One region of the Stenotrophomonas sp. S41 genome, then DNA from elsewhere that is predicted to be linked to it. Evidence: riboswitches for the same ligand, from Rfam matches in the RefSeq annotation. Region 1 holds a riboswitch; the other holds the start of a gene.
The links. Region 1 has a riboswitch for cobalamin ahead of btuB (TonB-dependent vitamin B12 receptor). Riboswitches for the same ligand answer to the same signal wherever they lie in the genome.

Region 1 (11,341 bases):
TCACCTTTGGTTGAGAACAGGAGGGCACGATGAAATTCTCCTTCGAACAGGGCATTGCAGCAGGTGTGGCCGGGCTGGTCGCCACGGCACTGGTGGCCGGCGTGCTGCTGGTCGACCACAGCGCAATGGCCGCACCCGCTACCGCCAGCGCGCAGGTACAGGCGCTGCCGGCACCCACCGGCGATGCCGCCTTCACCGATGGCGCCACCCGGGCCAGCGTGGTGTTTGCCGGTGGCTGCTTCTGGGGCGTGCAGGGCGTGTTCCAGCACGTGAAAGGCGTGAGCAATGCGGTGGCCGGCTATGCCGGAGGCAGTGCCGCCGATGCGCGCTACGAGCGCGTCAGCAGCGGCCGCACCGGCCACGCCGAAGCAGTGAAGGTCGACTACGATCCGCGCCAGGTCAGCTACGGACAGCTGCTGCAGGTGTTCTTCTCGGTGGCGCACGATCCTACCCAGCTGAACTACCAGGGCCCCGACCACGGCAGCCAGTACCGCTCGGCGATCTTCAGCGATGACGCCAGGCAGCTGGCTGCCAGCCGCGCCTACATCGACCAGCTGGGCAAGGCGGGCAGCTACCGCGGCCCGATCGTGACCCAGGTGGCCAGCGGCCAGCGTTTCTATCCCGCCGAGAGCTACCACCAGAACTACATGAACAACTACCCGCAGGCGGCCTACATCCGCTACTACGACGCACCGAAGCTGGCCGCGCTGGGCAAGCAGTTCCCCGCGCTGTACCGGCGCCAGGCGTCGCTGGTGCCGATGCGCTGACCGCGCTTCTGTAGAGTCGAGCTTGCTCGACTGTCCCGGCAAAGCAGTCGAGCAAGCTCGACTCTACGAAGCGCCAGCGATTGTTGACGCGGCCCATAAAAAAAGACGCACGACCCTGCGGCCGTGCGTTTGCAATGGATCGGCCAGGCCCCGATCAGGCCCCACCGACGGCACCATGCTAGGCTCGGCGGCATCATGGGTACAGCTCCAGATGCAGGCCAGTCCAATGGATACAGATCCACGCACCACCCCGGCCCCGCCGCGCTACCAGCGCCTGTCCGATGAACTGGCCGAGGCCATCCACGGCGGTCGCCTGCCGGTCGGCAGCCGCCTGCCCTCGCTGCGGCAGATGGCCGCGCAGCGCCAGCTCAGCCTGAACACCGTCATCGCCGCCTACCGCCAGCTGGAAGATGCCGGGCTGGTGGTGCCGCGGCCGAAGGCGGGCTTCGAGGTGGCGCCGCGCCTGTCGGTGCCGCAGCGGTCACTGCGCGATGCACCCTCGGCGCCCACCGCACCGCTGCAGCAGGCGTTGATGGCGCGCGTGCTCGAGGCACAGCGACGCCCCGGGGTGATCGATCTGGCGTTCGCCGGACCACGTGGACGGCAGTTCTATCCCGGTGCGCAGCTGGCCCGGCACACCGCACAGGTGCTGCGCCACGGCCAGCAGACGGTGGAAACCTACGCGCGCCCGAATGGCTCGCCGCGCCTGCTGGCGCAGATCGTACGGCGTGGCCCGAGGATGGGCCTGCACACGCATGCCGACCGCCTTCTGTTGACCCATGGCGCGATGGAAGCACTGCAGCTGGCCCTGCGCGCGGTGACCGAACCGGGCGCGGCCGTCGGCATTGAAGCGCCGTCCTATTTCAACCTGTACCCGCTGCTGGCCAACCTTGGCCTGCAGGCCATCGAACTGCCTACCCACCCGCAGCACGGGCTGGACGTGGATGCGCTGGAAGCGCTGCTGGAGCACACGCCGCTGGCCGCGCTGGTGGTGATGCCCACCGTGCACAACCCGCTGGGCTGCACCATGCCGACGGCCGCCAAGCAGCGCCTGGCCGAGCTGGTCAACGCACACCAGCTGCCGCTGATCGAGGATGCGGTGTATGCCGAGCTGCAGTTCTGCGAGCCACCAGCGCCGCTGCTGAAGGCGTTTGATCGCGATGGCTGGGTGATGGTGGTCGGCGGTTTTTCCAAGACGCTGGCGCCGGATTACCGCATCGGCTGGCTCGATGGCGGCCGTTTTGCCGAGCGCATCGCCCTGCTGAAATTCCAGTCGACCGGCGGTGAACCGCAGCTGCTCGGTGATGCGGTGGCGGCCTACCTGGAAGCGGGCAGTTACGAGCACCACCTGCACCGCATGCGCCGGCTGTACCGCGAACAGGTCGGGCGCCTGCGCCAGCTGGTGGCCGAACACTTCCCCGCCGGCACCCGTGCCACCGAGCCGCAGGGTGGCTTCCTGCTGTGGCTCGAGCTGCCCGGCGTGGATACCCGCGAACTGTTCGAGCGGGCGCTGGCGGAGGACATCGTGTTCATGCCCGGCCAGGTGTATTCGCGCGGCGCGCGCTACCGGCATTGCCTGCGGCTGTCGTGCTGCCAGGCGCTGGATGCGCGCTTCATCAACGCGGTGGAACGGCTGGGCGCGATCGCGCGGGAATTGTCTGCACGGTAGTGCCGGCCGCTGGCCGGCAATCGCGGTGCCGTTCGTATCGGGTTGCCGGGTAGAGTCGACCGTTGGTCGACTGCTCCTGATCAGACCCCGCGCTGCGCGCGATAGTCGACTGACAGTCGACTCTACTGCTGCTCTGCTCCCAGGTGTGCGCCCAGGGTTTGGCCATCCGCGCCCGGCAGGTACGGCAGGCGGCCCCAGCACGGCATCGGCAGGCGCTGCTGCAGGGTGGCGATGTTCTCGTCCTGGCGCTGCATGGTCGGATCGATGTGGTTGCCGATCCAGCCCAGGCACGCCACGCCGCTGGCCTGCAGCGACTGCGCGGTCAGCCGTGCGTGGTTCACGCAGCCCAGGCGCATGCCCACCACCAGCAGCACCGGCAGGTGCAGCGCGCGCACCAGATCCAGCTGATCCAGGGTGGCCGACACCGGCGCCAGCCAGCCGCCCACGCCTTCCACCACCACCACGTCGGCCTGCGCACGTAGGCGCTCGAACGCGGCCACGATCGGCGCCAGCTGCACCTGCACGCCGTCCTCGGCGGCGGCCAGTTCCGGCGCCAGCGGCTGCCGCAGCGCATAGGGATTCAGGTCGGCGTAGTCCGGCACCGGCCAGCTGGCCGCCTGCAGCGCCAGGGCATCCTCGTTGCGCAGGCCGTGGCCGAGGTCCTGGCTGCCACTGGCCACCGGCTTCATGCCCACCGCACGCAGCCCGCGCCGGCGCAGCGCATGCAGCAGCGCGGTGCTGCTGGCGGTCTTGCCGATCTCGGTATCGGTCCCGGTGACGAACAGTGCCGGCGGCAACGTGGTAGGCAGGGGCATCAACGGCTCCAGGCATGCAACAGAGCGTGCATTATCGCTGGTCCCGTACGCTTGCTAGACTGCAGGCATGTTCGCCAATGCCTCGCTCACCGGCAGCAAGCCGGAACAATACGCCCAGCTGCTGGAACAGGCCCGCGGCCTGGTCTACGCCGAGTCCGACCGCATCGCCAATGCGGCCAACCTCTCCGCACTGGTCTACCACGCCCTGCCCGACCTGAACTGGGTGGGCTTCTACCTGTACGACGGCAAGGAGCTGGTGGTCGGCCCGTTCCAGGGCCTGCCGGCCTGCGTGCGCATCCCGCTGGACAAGGGCGTGTGCGGTGCCGCCGCCAGCCAGCGCGTCACCCAGCGCGTGGAAGACGTCGACGCCTTCCCCGGCCACATCGCCTGCGATTCGGCCTCGCGCTCGGAACTGGTGGTGCCGCTGCTGCGCGGTGATGAACTGATCGGCGTGTTCGACATCGACAGCCCGAAGGTGGGCCGCTTCGATGCCGAGGACCAGGCCGGTCTGGAAGCCATCGCCCGCGTGTTCGTCGAGGCCCTGGGATGAGCGCACCGAAGCTGCGCAACATCGGCCCGAAGAGCGCGGCGTGGCTGCGTCAGGTCGGCCTGCGCAGCCGCGAGGACCTGGCCGCGCTCGGCGCGGTCGGGGCCTTCGTCAAGGTCAAGCGCGCCGGCTTCAAGCCGAGCCTGAATCTGCTTTATTCGCTGGAAGGCGCGCTGCTGGACTGCCACTGGCAGGAGCTGGGCGAAGCCCAGCGCGAGGCGCTGGTGCAGGATTACGAGGCACGTATCGCCGCGCACCCGCTGAAGGCGGCCGGCCCGGCATCGGGTCCGGTGCATGAGCAGCGCTTCGACACCGGGGATGACGGCGAAGACAGTTTTGCCGAGAACGCGGACGAGGATTAGAGCGTCCGCGCTTCGCGCTCGCCGGGCATGGCCCGGCGGTCGCGTTTACGGCTGCTGCAGTTCCAGCAGCTCGCCCACCAGGCCCACTTCGCCGCGCTCCAGCCACACCCGCAGGCGCGTGCCGTGGTCGATGCGCAGTGCCCAGCACAGCGACAGCGGCAGCCCGCAGACCTGCGACAGCACCATGCGCAGCGGGCCGCCATGGCTGACCACCACGGTCGGCAGCGGATCCTCATCGTCCAGCAGGCGATCCAGCGCGCGTGCGATGCGCCGTTCGAAGTGGCCCCAGCTCTCGCCGTTGGGCGGCGGGAAGGCATGCGGATCGGCATGGAAGGCCGCCAGCGCGTCCTCCGGCAGGTCGAACAATGACTGCCCGTCCCAATCGCCGAAATCCAACTCCTCCCACTCCTCGTGCGCCTCCACGTCCAGCCCGCGCGGGGTGGCCAGGGCCATCGCCGTGTGCAGCGAGCGCAGGCGCGGCGAACTGATCACCCGCTGCCAGTCCTGCTCGGCATAGGCGTCGACCAGTTCCTGCGGCAGGCGGGCCAGCTGCGGCGGATCGCTGCGGCCATCGAGGAACTCATCGCGGCCGTTGCCGGCATGGCGGACCAGGTCGAGGATCATGCGTGCGTCCTGTGCAGGCAACGCGGGAACAGCAGAAAACAGCGGGACATCGGCAACGGCACCACGGGATCGAGGGGACATTCTACGGGCACGGCAAAGACAGTCGAGCAGGCTCGACTCTACGGGGCTGCTGGGATGCCGTAGACTGCGCCCACTTCCAGGTGACCTGCGGCCACGGCCGGCAGGTTGAAACGGGAAGCCGGTGACGCGTGGCAACACGCCAGGCCGGCGCTGCCCCCGCAACGGTAAGCACGTCTGTTCCAGGCAACATCGCCACTGTGCCTCTGGCATGGGAAGGCGCCTGGACGGTGGCCTCGCGCCACCTGGCGGCAAGCCCGGAGACCGGCCCGGAAGCCTCAGGTCGCGATGCGGTGGGCATGGCGCTGGATGACCGTGGCGCTGCCGCGGCTTCGGCGCCTGCCTGCCTTCGCGGTTCCTCCCCTTCGCCACGCGGGCGTGCGTGGCACCTGGAGTCCCCCCGATGAAGCTGCAGTCCCGAATGCTGTCCCTGGCCGTGCTGGCCGCCCTGCCCGCCCTGGCCCATGCGCAGGCCAACGATGACACCGCGGCGCTGGACCAGGTGCTGGTCACCGCCACGCGTACCCCCATCGCCCTGCAGGACAGCATCGCGCCGGCGCAGGTGATCGACCGTGCGCAGATCGAATCCAGCCAGGCCACCTCGCTGCAGGAGCTGCTGGCGGGCCGCGCCGGCATCAACCTGACCAACAGCGGTGGCCTCGGCAAGCAGAGCTCGCTGTTCCTGCGCGGTACCAATTCCTCGCACACCGTGGTGCTGGTCGATGGCGTGCGCATCAACAGCGCCGACCTCGGCCTGGCGATGTACCAGGACCTGCCGCTGGCGCAGATCGAACGCGTGGAAATCGTGCGCGGGCCGCAGTCGAGCCTGTACGGCGCCGATGCCATCGGTGGCGTCATCCAGATCTTCACCCGTCGCAACCAGGGCGACTTCGCGCCACACTTCCAGCTCGGCGGCGGCAGCAACGGCCTGCGCGAAGCCAGCGGCGGCATCGGTGGCAGCGGCGAGCACGGCTGGTTCGGCGCGGACATCGCCTACCAGCACACCGATGGCATCAACGCCTGCCGTGGCTCGGCCACGCTGTTCACCGGCTGCTTCGCCGATGAGCCCGACCGCGATGGCTACCGCAACCTGTCCAAGAGCCTGCGCGGTGGCTACACCTTCAACGACCAGTGGAGCGTGGAAGGCAGCGCGCTGCGTGCCGAAGGCGAGAACCACTACGACGGTTACTACAACTATTCGGAAACGCTGCAGCAGGTGATGTCCGGCAAAGTGCGCTACACCCCGACCGAGCGCCTGGCCTTCACCGCCAGCGTCGGCCGCAGCGACAACGAATCGGACAACTACGGCGACTTCGGTGTGTTCGGCAGCGCGCAGACGCACCGCGACAGTGCATCGCTGCAGGCCGACATCGGTCTGGCCGAGGGCCAGCTGCTGAGCACCGGCGTCGACTGGAGCGAGGACAACCTCGATGGCAGCAGCGCTGGCTACCTGGTCGACAGCCGCCGCAACACCGGCGTGTTCGTGCAGTACCAGGGCCGTTTCGGCCGCCACCAGCTGCAGGTGAGCGCGCGCAACGATGACAACGCGCAGTTCGGCAACCACGCCACCGGCAGCCTCGGCTGGGCGATGGACCTGGGCCACGGCCTGCGCGTGAATGCCAGCTACGGCACCGCGTTCAAGGCACCGACCTTCAGCGACCTGTACGACCCGTGGAGCGGCGTGCCGACGCTGGACCCGGAGAAGTCGAAGAGCGCCAACCTCGGCCTGTCGCAGCATGGCCAGGGCTGGCACTGGGGTGTGGACGTGTACGAGACGCGCATCGATGACCTGATCACCTACGATGCGGCGACCTTCATGATGCAGCAGGTCGAGAAGGCGCGTATCCGCGGTGCCGAACTGACCGCTGGCGTGGTGCTGGCCGGCTTCGACATCAATGGCCAGCTGAGCTACACCGACCCGCGCAACCGCACCGCGGGCAGTGCCCAGTTCGACAACTGGCTGCCGCGTCGCGCGCAGCAGACCGCGCGCCTGGACGTGGACCGCCGCTTCGGAGATTTCCGCGCCGGGCTGACCGTGCTGGGTGCGGGCAAGCGTTACGACGACGCCAGCAACGCGGTGAAGGTGGGCGGCTACGGCACCCTGGACCTGCGCGCGGAATATGCGCTGACGCCGTCGTGGTCGCTGCTGGCGCGCGCGGCCAACGTGTTCGACCGCCGCTACGAGACCGTGGCGTGGTTCAACCAGCCGGGCCGCGAGTATCAGCTGAGCGTACGTTACCAGCCGAAGTAACGAACCACGCCATCGACGCATGGCGTCGATCTACATGTTCGGTAGCGCCGGGCCATGCCCGGCGAGTGGATCACGGCGTCGGAATGTCCGAGGCCAGCCCTGGCAGTTCACGCAGGTCGTCGATGACCGCCACGGCATGCGCCGTTTCCAGGTCCAGGCCACGCGGGTAGCCGTAGCGCACCAGCGCGATCGGCATGCCCGCGTCTTCGGCAGCACGGTAGTCGGTGAGCGAGTCACCGACCATCAGGCAGGCGTCCACCGCCAGCCCGAAGTGCGCAGCGATATGCCGCAGCGGTTCACCACTGGGCTTGCGCTGCGGCAGCGAATCACCGCCCAGCACCAGCGAAAACGCATCGCCGATGCCCAGGTGCTGCAGCAGCGGCGGCACCAGTGCCGCCGGCTTGTTGGTGCAGATGGCCAGCGGCACGCCACGCGTGCGCAGCAGGGCCAGCGCTTCGGGCACGCCGTCGAACAGGCGCGGGCTGCGCAGCAGGCACTCGCGGTAATGCACCATGAACGTCGGCATCACCTCGGCCAGATCGATGTCACTACCGGCGGCATGCACGGCCTGCTCCACCAGCCGCCGCACGCCATCGCCGATCCAGCCCAGCACGGTGGCTTCAGGCACGCGCGCCAGGCCGATGTCCTGCAGCGTGCGGTTCAGCGCTTCGGCGATATCGGCCGCGCTGTCCACCAGCGTGCCGTCCAGATCAAACACAACCAACGGATAGGGATACGACAAGGGACGGCACCTGTACGACGTGGGCCGTCCATTGTACGCCCCGCTTTTTCGCGATCAGACCGGGCAGGTCCGCCTCAGCCGATCCGGCGCGCGCGGGTGGCCAGGAAGGTGGGCAGGTAGCGATCGATCAGGAAGCGCGGCTGCGGCTGCCAGTCTTCCATGAAGCGCTCGACCACGAAGCCGGCATCGAGCTGGCCACCGATCAGTTCACCCAGGCTGTGGCCAAAGGTCAGCGCTTCGCCACGCGCCAGCTTGGCCTCGCGCTCGTCGGCGGGCAGGTCTTCCAGGTCCGAATACGGAATGGCAAACCGCGGGCGGATCAGGCCCTGTTCCTGCAGCTGCGGATCGCGCGCGCCCACGAACACCACCGGGTTGTAGAAGCTGGCCAGAAGCAGGCCATCCCGGGCCAGCACGCGCTGGCACTCGGCCCACACCGGGCGCACGTCGGGCACGTACAGATTGGAAATGGGGTGGAACACCACATCGAAGCTGCCATCGGGGAAGGCGTGCAGGTCACGCATGTCGCCCTGCACGGTGCGCAACGTCAGGCCGTCGCGCTGGGCCACGCTGCGGTCCTGCGCCAGCTGCCCGTCGGACAGATCGAACACGGTGACGATCGCGCCGGCGGCGGCCAGTACCGGCGCCTGCTGGCCACCGGCCGAGGCCAGGCAGAGGATGCGGCGGCCGCGCACATCGCCCAGCCAGTCCAGCGGCAACGCGCGTGGCGTCAGGTGTACCTGCCAGCGGCCCTGGCGGGCAGCGGCGATGGTGTCCGCATCAACGGGGCGAGACCAGTCGCGGACCTCGCGTGCCTGCCGGTCCCACGCCGCGCGGTTGTGGTCGAGCAATGCCTGTCCATGGTTCATGTGTCCTCCTTGATCGCTGGGCGCCAATCCAGATCCTGGAAGGCCGGGCTGGCAAAACACTCGGCCAGGAAATCCAGGAACCGCCGCATGATAGCGGGCTGCTGTCGACGCGATGCGTACACGGCATGAATGCCCAGCTCGTCCAGTTCGTAGGCCGGCAGCAGCTGCACCAGTTCGCCCGAACGCAGCAGCGGTGCTACCTGGTAGGTCGGCAGCATGGCGATGCCGGCACCGGCGCGCACCGCTTCCAGCAGCAGCGAGGCTTCGTTGGCACTGATGTTGCCGCCTACCGCCACCGACAGCGTGCGGCCGTCGCGGTGCAGCTGCCACAGGCTCTTTCCTACGTAATGATGGGTGAGGCAGTTGTGCGCGGGCAGCTGTTCCGGCGCGCTGGGCGTGCCGTGCGCCTGCAGGTAGGCGGGCGTTGCGCACAGCACCGAGCGGCAGGTGGCCAGCCGTCGCGCGATCAGGCTCGGGTCGATCTGGCGCGCGATGCGCACCGCCAGGTCCACGCGCTCCTCCACCAGGTTGACCATGCGGTCGACCAGCAGCAGCTCGATGCGCGCCGCCGGATGGCGCTGCACGAAGGCAGCCACCGCGCGGGCCAGATGGCTCTGCCCGAACGACACGCTGGCGGTGATGCGCAGGGTGCCGTGCGGCTCGGGATCGTCGCTGGCCAGTTCGCCCTGCAGCTCCTCGCCGATGGCCAGCATCTGCCGGAAGCGCGCCAGCGCGGCTTCACCGGCGCCGGTCAGGCTGATCCGCCGCGTGGTCCGGTGCAGCAGGCGCGCGCCCAGCCAGCCCTCCACCTCGGCCAGGTAGCGGGTGACCATCGCGCGGGACATGTCCAGCACCTCGGCGGCGGCGGTCAGGCTGCCGCGCTCGGCCACTTCGACGAACACGGTCATGGCGGTCAATCGGTCCATCTGCTCGATCCATGCAACAAACAAGCGCGTTATACGCTGTTTTTCGAGCAACTGCAGCGGCCTACAGTGGCCTCGTTCCCCCCCATTCCGCCCCAAGGAGTTCCGCCATGAAGATCGCCCTCGTCGGTGCCACCGGCAACATCGGCCGCCAGATCGCCCGCCACGCGCTGGCCAACGGCCACCAGGTCACGGCCGTGGTCCGCAGTGAAAAGGACCTGCCGGCCGAACTGGCCGGTGCCCAGCTGGCCATCGCCGCGCTGGACGACACCGACGCCCTGGCCGCGGTGATTGTCGGCCACGACGTGCTGGCCAGTGCCTACGGCCCGCGCCCGGGTGATGACATCGGCCGCGTGGCCGACGTTGCCGAGCACCTGCTTGATGCCGCGCGCCAGGCCAAGGTGCCGCGCGTGGTGGTGGTCGGTGGCGCTGGCAGCCTGGAGGTGGCGCCGGGCCTGCAACTGGTCGATACGCCCGACTTCCCCGACGCCTACAAGCCGTACGCTCTGGCGCATCGCGAAGCGCTGAAGCGCCTGCAGGCCGTGGATGACCTGGACTGGACCTTCTTCTCGCCGGCGGCGGAGATCGGCCCGGGCGACGAGCGCGGCCAGTACCGCGTGCAGGCGAAGACCTTCCTCGCCGATGCCAGCGGCCACAGCCGCATCAGCTACGCCGATTACGGTGCCGCGTTTGTGGCCGAGCTGGAAGCGGGCAAGTACCCGAAGCAGATCATCACTGCGGCGTATTGATCGATACGTTCCCCCTGTAGAGCCGATCCTGCGCTCGGCTCGAGGCAACCACTGCAGCCGAGCATGGGCTCGGCTCTACACGAGGAATCGTTGATGCGTACTGCTGCCCTGCTTCTTCCGTTCGCGCTGGCCGCCGGTTTCACCAGTGCACCGCTGCTGGCCGCGCCGGCCATGCCCGCGTCCATCGCGGCGAAACACTCACAACTGCACCTGCAGACCTTCCATCCCGGCCCGCAGGCGATGTTCTCGGTGTCTTCGGTGCTGATCGAAGGCCGCCATGAGGCGATCCTGGTCGATGCGCAGTTCGCGGCCAGCGATGCGCGCGCACTGGTCGAGAAAATCCGCGCCAGCGGCAGGCAGCTGACCACGATCTACATCAGCCACGGCGATCCCGATTACTACTTCGGCCTGGCCACGCTGCAGGATGCCTTCCCGCAGGCACGCATCGTCGCCACCGCGCAGACCGTCGCCCACATCGAGCAGACCCAGGCCGGCAAGCTGGCCTACTGGGGCCCGAAGATGGGTGCCGACGTGCCCGCGCGCATCGTCGTGCCGCAGGTGCTGGACGGCGATGCGCTGCAGCTGGAAGGCCAGCGCCTGCCGCTGATCGGGCTGGATGGGCCGACGCCGGACCGCACGGTGCTGTGGGTGCCGTCGCTGCGCGCGATCGTGGGTGGCATTCCGGTGGTGGCCGGTGAGCATGTGTGGATGGCCGATACGCAGACGCCGCAGTCGCATGCCGATTGGCTGCAGACGCTGCAGCGGCTGCAGGCGCTGAAGCCGAAGGTGGTGGTGCCGGGTCATTACGCGCCGGGTGCGGCGCTGGATGCGAGCGCGCTGCGTTTTACGGCGGACTACATCCGTGCGTTTGATGTGGAAACGGCGAAGGCGAAGGACAGTGCGGCGCTGGTGAAGGCGATGCGGGCGCGTTACCCGACGCTGGCGGGT
Region 2 (11,341 bases), on a different contig from region 1:
ACAAGGACGCCTCCAGCTATTACCTGCGCGAATTCCCGCAGTGGCCCCTGGTGGACGTGCAGCACACCGCCACCCTGTCGGCCACCGAGCTGCGCCGCTACCTGTTCGAAGCCGGCGATGTCGACTTCCACGGTGCGCTGCTGATGCTGCGGGGCAACGTACCGGCGCCGGTGTACGACATGCTCGAAGCCTTCCGCAAGAGCGCACCGGCCTATGGCCAGCTGGTGGCCGAGTACCGCTTCATCGAACAGTACAAGGCCGCCTGGAAGGACGCGCCCTACGCGCCCACCTTCGTCACCACCGATGCGGTGGTGGTGCATTCGGGCCACGTGCTGCTGGTACGCCGCCGTTCGGAACCCGGCAAGGGCCTGTGGGCACTACCCGGCGGCTTCGTCGGCCAGGAACAGAGCCTGCTCGACAGCTGCCTGCGCGAACTGCGTGAAGAGACCCGGCTGAAGATTCCGCTGCCGGTGCTGAAGGGTTCGCTGAAGAGCCAGCAGGTGTTCGACCACCCCGACCGCAGCCAGCGCGGCCGCACCATCACCCACGGTTTCCACTTCGAATTCCCGGCCGGTGAACTGCCGGCGGTGCGCGGCGGCGACGACGCCGACAAGGCGCGCTGGATTCCGGTGAGCGAAGCACTGGAGATGGGCCCGCAGCTGTTCGAAGACCACCTGCACATCCTGGAGTATTTCCTCGGCCGGGGCTGACCCGACCGGCTTTCCCCACCGGCGGATAGACCGCCGGTGTCACTCGACGCGAAGGAGCTTCCGTCATGCATTACCTCGATAATCTTCTCCTCGACACCGACAGCTACAAGGCCAGCCACTGGCTGCAGTACCCGCCGGGTACCGATGCCACGTTCTTCTACGTGGAATCGCGCGGCGGCCTGCATGACCGCACGGTGTTCTTCGGCCTGCAGGCGATCCTCAAGGACGCGCTGTCACGGCCGGTCACCCACGCCGATATCGACGACGCCGCCGCGGTATTCGCCGCACATGGCGAACCGTTCAACGAAGCCGGCTGGCGCGATATCGTCGATCGCCTCGGCGGCCACCTGCCGGTACGCATCCGCGCCGTGCCCGAGGGCAGCGTGGTGCCCACGCACCAAGCGCTGATGACCATTGAATCGACCGACCCGGCCGCGTTCTGGGTGCCGTCGTACCTGGAAACCCTGCTGCTGCGCGTGTGGTACCCGGTCACTGTGGCCACCATCAGCTGGCATGCGCGGCAGACCATCGCCGGCTTCCTGCAGCAGACCAGCGACGACCCGCAGGGGCAGCTGCCGTTCAAGCTGCACGACTTCGGCGCACGCGGTGTGTCGAGCCTGCAGTCGGCCGCGCTGGGCGGTGCCGCGCACCTGGTCAACTTTCTCGGCACCGACACCGTCTCGGCGCTGTGCCTGGCCCGCGCGCACTACCACGCGCCGATGGCCGGCTATTCGATTCCCGCCGCCGAGCACAGCACCATCACCAGCTGGGGCCGCGAGCGCGAAGTGGATGCGTACCGCAACATGCTGCGCCAGTTCGGCAAGCCCGGTGCGATTGTCGCGGTGGTGTCGGACAGCTATGACATCTACCGCGCCATCAGCGAACACTGGGGCACCACCCTGCGCGATGAAGTGATCGCCTCCGGCGCGACCCTGGTCATCCGCCCCGATTCGGGCGACCCGGTGGAAGTGGTGGCCGAGAGCCTACGCCGCCTGGACGAGGCCTTTGGCCACACGATCAACGTCAAGGGCTACCGCGTGCTCAACCACGTGCGGGTAATCCAGGGCGATGGCATCAACCCGGATACGATCCGCGCCATCCTGCAGCGCATCACCGCTGACGGCTACGCCGCCGACAACGTGGCCTTCGGCATGGGCGGCGCGCTGCTGCAGCGGCTGGACCGCGATACGCAGAAGTTCGCGCTGAAGTGCTCGGCCGCGCGGGTGGACGGTGCCTGGATCGACGTCTACAAGGACCCGATCACGGATGCCGGCAAGACCAGCAAGCGCGGCCGCATGCGCCTGCTGCGCCGCCAGGTCGATGGCAGCCTGCATACGGTGGCGCTGCCGGCCAGCGGTGACGACACCCTGCCGGCCGGCTTCGAGGATGCGATGGTGACCGTGTGGGAGAACGGCCGGTTGCTGTACGACCAGCGGCTGGAGGACATCCGCGCGCGGGCTGCGGCGGGGCGTTGAAGGTTCGTCCCGCCCGGGGTCAGAGCCCGCTGCGTGGCAGCGGGATCCGACCCCTTCCTTCCGCAGGGCTCTGCCCCCCTTGCCCCTTGACCCTGGCCGGCAACGCGTCCACCGTGGGCACGCCGAAGGTATCCCTGCCGTCGTTGCGACAACGGCAGGGATTTAAACGGGAATCCGGTGAAGGCGCCTTACGCGCCCATTCCGGAGCTGCCCCGCAGCGGTGAATGGAAACGAATCCTGCCAACAGCACTGGGCTCGCGCCTGGGAAGCGGCAGGTAGTAGGTGGGCTGCGGCCCGTGTCCATCAGCCCGAATACCGGCCCCGGCCGGGGGACACGACCGTCCCCTGACTCGACCTGGAATCTCCGCGGGGAGGTTGCCGGGGCCAATGTCGTCCTGCGCGTGCAGGCGACGTGGCCGCGCGCGTCCTGTTCACGGTTTCCGGCCAGACCCGTTGCCCACGCCCAGATGCACCCGACGATGACCGAGTTCCAACGCCCCGCCCTGTCCCTGCCCGCCGACGGCAAGCGCCTGCTGCTGCATTCGTGCTGCGCGCCCTGCTCGGGCGAAGTGATGGAGGCGATCACCGCCTCCGGGATCGACTACGCGATCTTCTTCTACAACCCCAACATCCACCCGGTGAAGGAATACGAGCTGCGCAAGCAGGAGAACATCCGCTTCGCCGAGCAGCACGGCATCCCCTTCATCGACTGCGACTACGACACCGACAACTGGTTCAGCCGCGCGCGCGGCATGGAGAACGAACCCGAGCGTGGCATCCGCTGCACGATGTGCTTCGACATGCGTTTCGAGCGCACCGCGCTGTACGCGCATGAGCACGGCTACGACACCATCAGTTCGTCGCTGGGCATTTCGCGCTGGAAGAACATGACGCAGATCAACGACTGCGGCGTGCGCGCGGCATCGCGCTACGAAGGCCTGCAGTACTGGGAATACAACTGGCGCAAGGGCGGCGGAGCCAGCCGCATGGTGGAGATCAGCAAGCGCGAGCAGTTCTACCAGCAGGAGTACTGCGGCTGCGTGTATTCGCTGCGCGATGCCAACCGCCACCGCCGCGAAACCGGCCGCGAGCGCATCAAGATCGGCCTGCTGTACTACGGCCAGGAGGCTGAAACGCCGCAGGGCGATTGACGTGTGCGCGGGGGGCGGCCACGCTGGTCGCCCCCTCTGCTGTGCTGGACCCTGCCATGACCGCCCTGCCCGCCGATGTCGCCCTGCTGGTGATCGACCTGCAGCCGGACTTCATGCCCGGTGGCGCGCTGGCCTGTGACCAGGGCGATGCGCTGGTGGCGCCGATTGCCGAGCTGCTGGCGCAGCGCCGCTACCGCACGGTGGTGGCCACCCAGGACTGGCACCCGGCCGACCACGCCTCCTTCGCCAGCCAGCACCCCGGCACGCGCCCGTTCGAGAGCATCCTGCTGCACGCGCAGCCGCAGACCCTGTGGCCGGACCACTGCGTGCAGGGCAGCGACGGCGCCGCGCTGCACCCGGGCGTGGACTGGACCGTGGCCGACCTGATCCTGCGCAAGGGCACCCGCCAGCAGGTGGATTCGTACAGCGCGTTCCGCGAGAACCATGGCCCGGAGGGCGAACGCCCGCCGACCGGGCTGGCCGGCTGGCTGCATGAGCGCCGCATCCGCGAGGTGCACGTGTGCGGCCTGGCGCGCGATTACTGCGTGCTGTGGAGCGCGCAGGACGCGGTGAAATCCGGCTTCCGGGTGAAGTTCCTTTGGGACCTGACCCGGCCGGTTACCGAAGCCAACGACGCGATGGTGCGTGAGGCGCTGGGCAAGGCGGGGATTGCGATCGTCTGAGGCGTGACCGCCGGGCATGGCCCGGCGCTACCGGATCACGCCCGTTGGTAGCGCCGGGCCATGCCCGGCGGACGCGGGGTAGACAATTACCGGAACACCACCGTGCGATGCCCGTTGAGCAGGATGCGGTGCTCCACATGCCGGCGCACGGCACGCGCCAGCACCTGCGATTCGGTATCGCTGCCCAGCCGCACCAGTTCGCGCGGCGCCATCGCGTGGTCCACGCGGGCCACGTCCTGTTCGATGATCGGGCCTTCGTCCAGATCCTCGGTCACGTAGTGCGCGGTGGCACCGATGATCTTGACCCCGCGCGCGTGCGCCTGGTGGTACGGCTGCGCGCCCTTGAAGCTGGGCAGGAAGCTGTGGTGGATGTTGATCGCGCGACCGGCCAGGGCACGGCACAGCGTGGGTGAGAGGATCTGCATGTAACGCGCCAGCACCACCAGGTCGATGCGCTCGCGTTCGACCAGGTCGATGATCTGCTGTTCCTGCACGGCGCGCGTGTCCGCGTTCACCGGCAGGTGGTGGAACGGCACCTGGTAGGACGCGGCCAGCGGCGCGAAATCGGCGTGGTTGGACGCCACCGCGGCGATGTCCACTTTCAGCTGGCCGCTGTGGGCGCGGAACAGCAGGTCGTTCAGGCAATGGCCCTGCTTGCTGACCAGCACCAGCAGGCGCGCGCGGCGGCGACCGTCGTGCAGCTGCCAGTCCATGCCGTAGTCGGCGGCCAGCCCGGCCATTGCTGCATGCACGGTGTCCAGCGGCAGGCTGGCGTCGCGGTCGAAATGCACGCGCAGGAAGAAGCGTCCGCTCTCCTCATCGCCGAACTGCTGGGCGTCGAGGATGTTGCAGCCGTGGTCGAACAACAGCCCGGACACGCGGTAGACGATGCCGGTGCGGTCGGGGCAGGACAGGGTAAGAATGGAATCGGGGCGCATCGCCCGAGTGTAGGGCAGCATCCTGCCGCGATGCACAATGCTGTCAGATGCAACCGATCTTCAGTGCGGATGCACCGTCAAGGCCACCAGCCGCACCACCAGCGGACGCACCAGCAGGACGCCACAGAACGCGACCGGCATGGCCATCTGGTAGGCGGCCAGCACCCGCGCCAGGTAGTCGCTGCCCAGTCCGGCGTTGGCCGCGGTGATGACCAGGCACATCAGCAGCGCCATCAGGCCGGCCATGAAGAAGGCGAAGACAAACGGCGTGCTGCGGGCGTGCAGCTTCCAGCGGGGCGTTCGGGGGTGGGCCATGGCACATCGCATCGAATGAAGTGGGCCGGCAGGCTAGCGGTGCGGCGGCCCGTGCACAGCCCTCTCGCGCTTGGTGCAGACCCAAGCCACGCTTGCCGGCTTCCGTGGCAAGCTGGCCGGTCATGAACCTGTTGCAGCTCATCCGCAGCTTCACCCGCACCGCAGAGACCGGCAGCATTGCCGCCGCGGCCCGCCACCTTGGCATCAGCGCCACCGCCGTGGGCCAGAACATCAACCGGCTGGAAGCCCACCTGGGCGTGCGCCTGCTCAACCGCAGCACGCGGCAGCTGGCACTCAGCGAAGCCGGTGCGGTGTACCTGGCGCAGGTGCGGCACATCGAGGCCGACCTGACGCGCGCGCAGGCGATGGTCACCGCCGGCGACATCGAACCGTCCGGGCCGCTGCGCATCGCCAGCAGCAGCGCGTTCGGCCGCCACGTGCTGGCACCGCTGCTGCCCAGCCTGCAGCAGCGCTACCCGCAGCTGCAGCTGGAACTGCGCCTGAGCGATCGCGCCGTGCAGCACGGGCCGGAAGCGGTGGATGCCAGCATCCGCATCGGCGCGCAGCTGGAAGACGGGCTGGTGGCGCGGCCGCTGGCGCGCATCCCGTTCGTGTTCTGTGCCTCGCCGGCCTACCTGGAGGCGCACGGCACGCCGGCCGATCCGGCCGCGCTGAACGGCCATCGCGGCCTGCTGCACCGCTTCCCCACCGATGGCCGGCCGCTGCGTTGGGGCCTGCTGAAGGACGGCCAGCGGGTGGACGCGGCGCTGCCGCCGAGCATGGTCTGCGATGACATCGACGCGCTGGCCGAACTGGCCGCTGCAGGCGCGGGCATCACCCGGCTGGCCGCGTTCGTGGCCGAGCCCTATCTGCGCGATGGCCGCCTGCAGGCGGTGTTCGGCCCGGCCAGCGACTGGCAGCCGGAGCCGATGGAGGTGTTCTTCTGCGTGAGCGACCGCCGCGATTTCACCGCGAAGATCCGCGCGCTGTTCGAACACCTGCAGGCCGGCATCGCGCCGGCCTGGCAGGTCTGAGGCTCAGCGCGCGCGGAACACGTTGCGCGCTTCGCGCGGCTCGCAGCGCAGGTACTGCGGCGACGGCACCACGCTGTCGCCCAGCGCGGCAGCGGCGTGCCACGGCCAGCGCGGGTCGTACAGGATGCCGCGGGCCAGGGCGATGGCATCGGCCTGGTTGTGGCGCAGGATCGATTCGGCCTGTTCCGGCTCGGTGATCAGGCCGACCGCGATGACCGGCATGCGCAGCTTCTTGGCCTTGATGGCCGCCGCGAACGGCACCTGGTAGCCCGGGCCGACGCTGATCTTCTGGCGCTCGTCGAGGCCGCCGCTGGACACGTGCAGGAAGTTGCAGCCGCGTGCGTCGAGAATCTGCGCCAGCGCTTCGCTCTGCACCAGGTCCCAGCCACCGTCGACCCAGTCGGTGGCGGAAATGCGCACGCCCACCGACACCTTGTCCGACACCGCGGCGCGCACCGCATCGAACACTTCCACCAGCAGGCGCAGGCGGTTCGGCAGCGAGCCACCGTAGCCGTCGGTGCGGCGGTTGCTGAGCGGCGACAGGAACTGGTGCAGCAGGTAGCCGTGCGCGGCGTGGATCTCGATCAGCTCGAAGCCCAGGCGCTCGGAGCGCACCGCGCTGGCGGCGAAGGCGGCGATGACCTCGGCGATGCCGGCTTCATCCAGCGCCTCCGGTGCCGGGTCGGCGGCATGGAAGGGCACCGGCGACGGGGCGACGGTGGCCCAGCCGTTGGCATCGTCAGCCGACAGCTGGCGGCCGCCGTCCCACGGGCGGGCGGTGGAGGCCTTGCGGCCGGCATGGGCCAGCTGGATGCCCAGCGGCATCGACGACCAGCGGCGGACGCTGGCCAGCACCTGCGCCAGCGCGGCCTCGGTCTCTTCGTCCCACAAGCCCAGGTCGGCCCAGCTGATGCGCCCGCGCGGCTCGACCGCCGTGGCTTCCAGGATCAGAAGGCCGGCGCCGGACTGCGCCAGGTTGCCCAGGTGCATGGCGTGCCAGTCGCTGGCGCGGCCCTGTTCGGCGGAGTACTGGCACATCGGCGCGATCACGATGCGGTTGGGCAGGGTCAGGGGGCCGAAGGACATCGGCGAGAACAGCTGGCTCAAGACGGTAAGGACATGCGTAGGGGGTGCGTATTGCACCGCTGCACGGCCTGCGGATCAACCATCTGGATGGATCGCTGTTTCGCGGGGGCGCGTCGGCGGCCGCCGTTGCCCGCCGGGCATGGCCCGGCGCTACCGGGTCGCGAAACCCGCCAACGCCTCGGCGCAGTCCCGTTCATCCTTGAACTGCAGCAGGTCATCGGCGCGGGTGCGGCCGCGGTTCAGCGCCGCCACCGGCAACCCGGCCTTTGCGGCAGCCTGCACGAAGCGGAAGCCGGAATAGACCATCAGCGAGGAACCCACCACCAGCACCGCATCGGCCTGCTGCAGGTGCTCGTGCACGGCCGCCACGCGCTCGCGCGGCACGTTTTCGCCGAAGAACACCACGTCCGGCTTCAGCAGGCCGCCGCAGTACGGGCAATCCGGCACCACGAAGGCGGAGAAGTCGGTTTCCAGGTCGGCGTCGCCGTCCGGGGCGATGCCCGCGTCCAGCGCGTCCCAGCCCGGGTTGGCATCGAGCAGGCGCTGCTGGAAATCCTCGCGCCCGCTGCGGCGCTCGCAGCCCATGCAGCGCACCAGGTCCAGCCGCCCGTGCAGGTCGATCACGTTCCGGCTGCCGGCGCGCTGGTGCAGGCCATCCACGTTCTGGGTCAGCAGCACCTGCAGTGTGCCGCGGGCTTCCAGCGCGGCCAGCGCCTGGTGGGTGCCGTTGGGCAGGGCCAGGCCGAAGCGTGGCCAGCCCAGCAGGCTGCGCGCCCAGTAGCGCTGGCGGGTGGCCGCCTCGCCCATGAAGGCCTGGTAGGTCACCGGCGGCGTGCGTTTCCACTGGCCGTCGGTATCGCGGTAATCGGGGATGCCCGAGGCGGTACTGCAGCCGGCACCGGTCAGCACGAACAGGCGCTGGGCGCGGTCGATGAAGTCGGTCAGCGGCGGGGTCATGGCAGCGAAATGGGGGCGCGCGGGCGTCCCCGCAAGCGCGTGGTCAGCTGGCCGGGTCAGCGGCCGGGGCGCCCGGCAGGCGCGGCACGGCGGTCGGCTGGCCGTCATCACCCAGCGCGATCATCACGAAGTGGCCGCGGGTGCACAGCTTGCGCTCGCCGCTGTGCAGGTCTTCGGCAATCAGCTCCACCTCGACCTTCATCGAGCTGCGGCCCACTTCGACGATGCGACCCACGGTTTCCACCATCTGGCCGATGCGGATGGGCAGCTTGAAATCGACCTGGTCGCTGCGCGCGGTCACCACGGTGCGGCGCGAGTAGCGGGCGGCGGCCAGGAAGGCGGCCTTGTCCATCCACGCCAGCGCCTGGCCACCGAACAGGGTGCCCATGTGGTTGGTGTGGTTGGGGAAGACGATTTCGGCCATGCGCACTTCGATGGGCGGCACGGTTTCGGGGATGGGGGTCATGGCGAGGCCATTGGTGTGGGGTGCGGCAATTTTAAGCCAGGCCCGGTGCAGGCGGCGCTACACTGCGCCACGCCCACCGCACGGAACGCCGCCATGCCCGCCGCCACCGACCTGCTGGCCTTCGCCCTGCTGTCGCTGGGCATGGTGCTCACGCCCGGGCCGAACATGGTCTATCTGGTCTCGCGCTCGATCTGCCAGGGCCGCCGCGCCGGGCTGGTGTCGCTGGGCGGGGTGGCGCTGGGCTTTCTGTTCTACATGCTGTGCGCGGCGCTGGGCATCACCGCCCTGCTGATGACCGTGCCCTTCGCCTACGACACGCTGCGCATCGGCGGCGCGCTGTACCTGTTGTACCTGGCCTGGCAGGCGGTGAAGCCGGGCGGCCGCTCGCCCTTCGCGGTGCATGCGCTGCCCGTGGACAGCCCGCGCCGGTTGTTCGCGATGGGTTTCCTGACCAACCTGCTGAACCCGAAGATCGCGGTGATGTACCTGTCCCTGCTGCCGCAGTTCCTGCACCCGGACGGCCACGGCAGCGTGCTGGCACAGTCGGTGGTGCTGGGCTTCACCCAGATCGCGGTCAGCCTGGCGGTGAACACGGTGATCGTGCTGATGGCCGGCAGCATTGCGGCGTTCCTGGCCGCACGACCGAGCTGGCAGGCCGCGCAGCGCTGGCTGATGGGCACGGTGCTGGCCGGGCTGGCCGTGCGGATGGCGGTGGAAGGGCGGCGGTAACCACGCTTTGTAGAGTCGAGCTTGCTCGACTGCCGTTCGCGAAAAGCAGTCGAGCAAGCTCGACTCTACGAAAGCACGCACGCCGGGCGTGGCCCGGCGCTACCCACAAAAAACCCCGGCATTGCCGGGGTTTTTCGTTGCGACAGACCTGACCGGTTCGATCAGAAGTTCATGTCGAAGGCGACTTCGCCCTGCACGCCGACCTGGTAGGCCGAGACGCGGCGTTCGAAGAAGTTGGTCAGTTCCTGCACGTCCTGCAGTTCCATGAACGGCAGCGGGTTGCGCACGTTGTACTTCTTTTCCATGCCCAGCTTGGCGAAGTGCTGGTCGGCGCAATGCTGCAGGTACTGGCGCATGTCGCGGGTCGAGATACCGGCCACGCCACCGGACAGCACGTCCTCGGCGAACTGCACTTCGCATTCGATGGCTTCGGCCAGCATGTCATAGACCTGCTGCTTCATTTCCTCGTCGAACAGGTCCGGCTCTTCCTCACGCACCACGCGCACCGACTCGAACGCGAAGTCCATGTGCGCGCTCTCGTCGCGGAACACCCAGTTGGTGCCCGAGGCCAGGCCCGGCAGCAGGCCGCGCGAACGGAAGTAGTACACGTAGGCGAAGGCGGCGAAGAAGAACAGGCCTTCGATGCACGCAGCGAAGCAGATCTGGTTCAGCAGGAACTGGCGGCGCTCGGCACGGGTCTCGATGCGCTTCAGATCCTGGATCGAGTCGATCCACTTGAAGCAGAAGTCGGCCTTCTTCTTGATCGAGTCGATGTTCTCCACCGCGGCGAAGGCCTTGACGCGCTCTTCCGGATCCGGCAGGTAGTTGTCGAGCAGGGTCAGGTAGAACTGCACGTGCAGCGCTTCTTCGTACAGCTGGCGCGACAGGTACATGCGCGCTTCGGGCGCGTTCAAGTGCTGGTACAGGTTCAGCACCAGGTTGTTGGACACGATCGAATCGCCGGTGGCGAAGAACGCGACCAGACGGTGGATCAGGTGGCGCTCACCCGGCGACATCTTGCTGTGCAGGTCGGTGATGTCGATCTGGAAGTTGATCTCTTCCACCGTCCAGGTGTTCTTGATCGCGTTCCGGTACATGTCATAGAACTGCGGGTAGCGCATCGGGCGCAGGGTCAGTTCAAAACCGGGATCGAGCAGCATCTGCTTGGGCTTGTCGGCCATGGGTGTTTCCTTGAATTCTCGGGTCAAAACGCCGGGCGTGGCCCGGCGCTACCTTGGTATTTTCTGCAGTCGAGCAGCAGTGCCGACCAACGGTCGGCACCCACCGCGCGATGTATTACTGGCAGGCCTCGCAGGCTTCCGGGTTTTCCAGAGAGCAGGCGATGGCTTCGTCCGGGCTGAACACCTTGGCCGGGGCCGCGCTGCTCACCGTGGTCTTGGCGATCTTGGTGGCCGGACGCGAACGCAGGTAGTAGGTGGTCTTGATGCCCTGCTTCCAGGCGTACATGTACATGGAAGACATCGCGCCGATGTTCGGGCTTTCCATGAACAGGTTGAGCGAGGCCGACTGGTCGATGAAGGCGCCACGCTCGGCGGCCATGTCGATCAGTGCGCGCATCGGCAGTTCCCATGCGGTGCGGTAGACCTCGCGCAGGGTTTCCGGAATCTGCGCGATGCCGGCGATGGAACCTTCGGCCAGCTTGATGGCGTCGCGCATGTCGGCGGTCCACAGGCCCAGCTTCTTCAGCTCGTTCACCAGGTAGCGGTTGACCTGCAGGAAGTCACCGGACAGGGTTTCGCGCTTGAACAGGTTGGACACCTGCGGTTCAACGCACTC

Region 2: linked by a shared signal. The riboswitch ahead of IAE56_RS17535 (epoxyqueuosine reductase QueH) and the one ahead of btuB (TonB-dependent vitamin B12 receptor) in region 1 are both predicted to bind cobalamin.

Annotation. Positions count from the first base shown of each region.
Region 1 is NZ_JACVTV010000060.1:13,100-24,440, forward strand. It holds gene IAE56_RS13280 (cytochrome c biogenesis protein CcdA) at 1-14, shown strand, start outside; gene msrA (peptide-methionine (S)-S-oxide reductase MsrA) at 30-767, shown strand; gene IAE56_RS13290 (PLP-dependent aminotransferase family protein) at 994-2,436, shown strand; gene bioD (dethiobiotin synthase) at 2,559-3,251, opposite strand; gene IAE56_RS13300 (GAF domain-containing protein) at 3,319-3,801, shown strand; gene IAE56_RS13305 (TfoX/Sxy family protein) at 3,798-4,160, shown strand; gene IAE56_RS13310 (histidine phosphatase family protein) at 4,206-4,784, opposite strand; cobalamin riboswitch at 4,927-5,150, shown strand; gene btuB (TonB-dependent vitamin B12 receptor) at 5,266-7,113, shown strand; gene gph (phosphoglycolate phosphatase) at 7,184-7,855, opposite strand; gene IAE56_RS13325 (class I SAM-dependent methyltransferase) at 7,930-8,721, opposite strand; gene IAE56_RS13330 (LysR family transcriptional regulator) at 8,718-9,647, opposite strand; gene IAE56_RS13335 (NAD(P)H-binding protein) at 9,755-10,393, shown strand; gene IAE56_RS13340 (MBL fold metallo-hydrolase) at 10,487-11,341, shown strand, end outside.
Region 2 is NZ_JACVTV010000106.1:3,343-14,683, reverse strand. It holds gene IAE56_RS17545 (bifunctional nicotinamide-nucleotide adenylyltransferase/Nudix hydroxylase) at 1-710, shown strand, start outside; gene IAE56_RS17540 (nicotinate phosphoribosyltransferase) at 776-2,185, shown strand; cobalamin riboswitch at 2,295-2,524, shown strand; gene IAE56_RS17535 (epoxyqueuosine reductase QueH) at 2,665-3,336, shown strand; gene pncA (bifunctional nicotinamidase/pyrazinamidase) at 3,393-4,019, shown strand; gene purU (formyltetrahydrofolate deformylase) at 4,106-4,957, opposite strand; gene IAE56_RS17520 (DUF2798 domain-containing protein) at 5,018-5,272, opposite strand; gene IAE56_RS17515 (LysR family transcriptional regulator) at 5,395-6,306, shown strand; gene IAE56_RS17510 (NADH:flavin oxidoreductase/NADH oxidase) at 6,310-7,413, opposite strand; gene IAE56_RS17505 (NAD-dependent protein deacetylase) at 7,543-8,349, opposite strand; gene IAE56_RS17500 (acyl-CoA thioesterase) at 8,393-8,815, opposite strand; gene IAE56_RS17495 (LysE family translocator) at 8,909-9,544, shown strand; gene IAE56_RS17490 (ribonucleotide-diphosphate reductase subunit beta) at 9,706-10,725, opposite strand; gene IAE56_RS17485 (ribonucleoside-diphosphate reductase subunit alpha) at 10,841-11,341, opposite strand, start outside.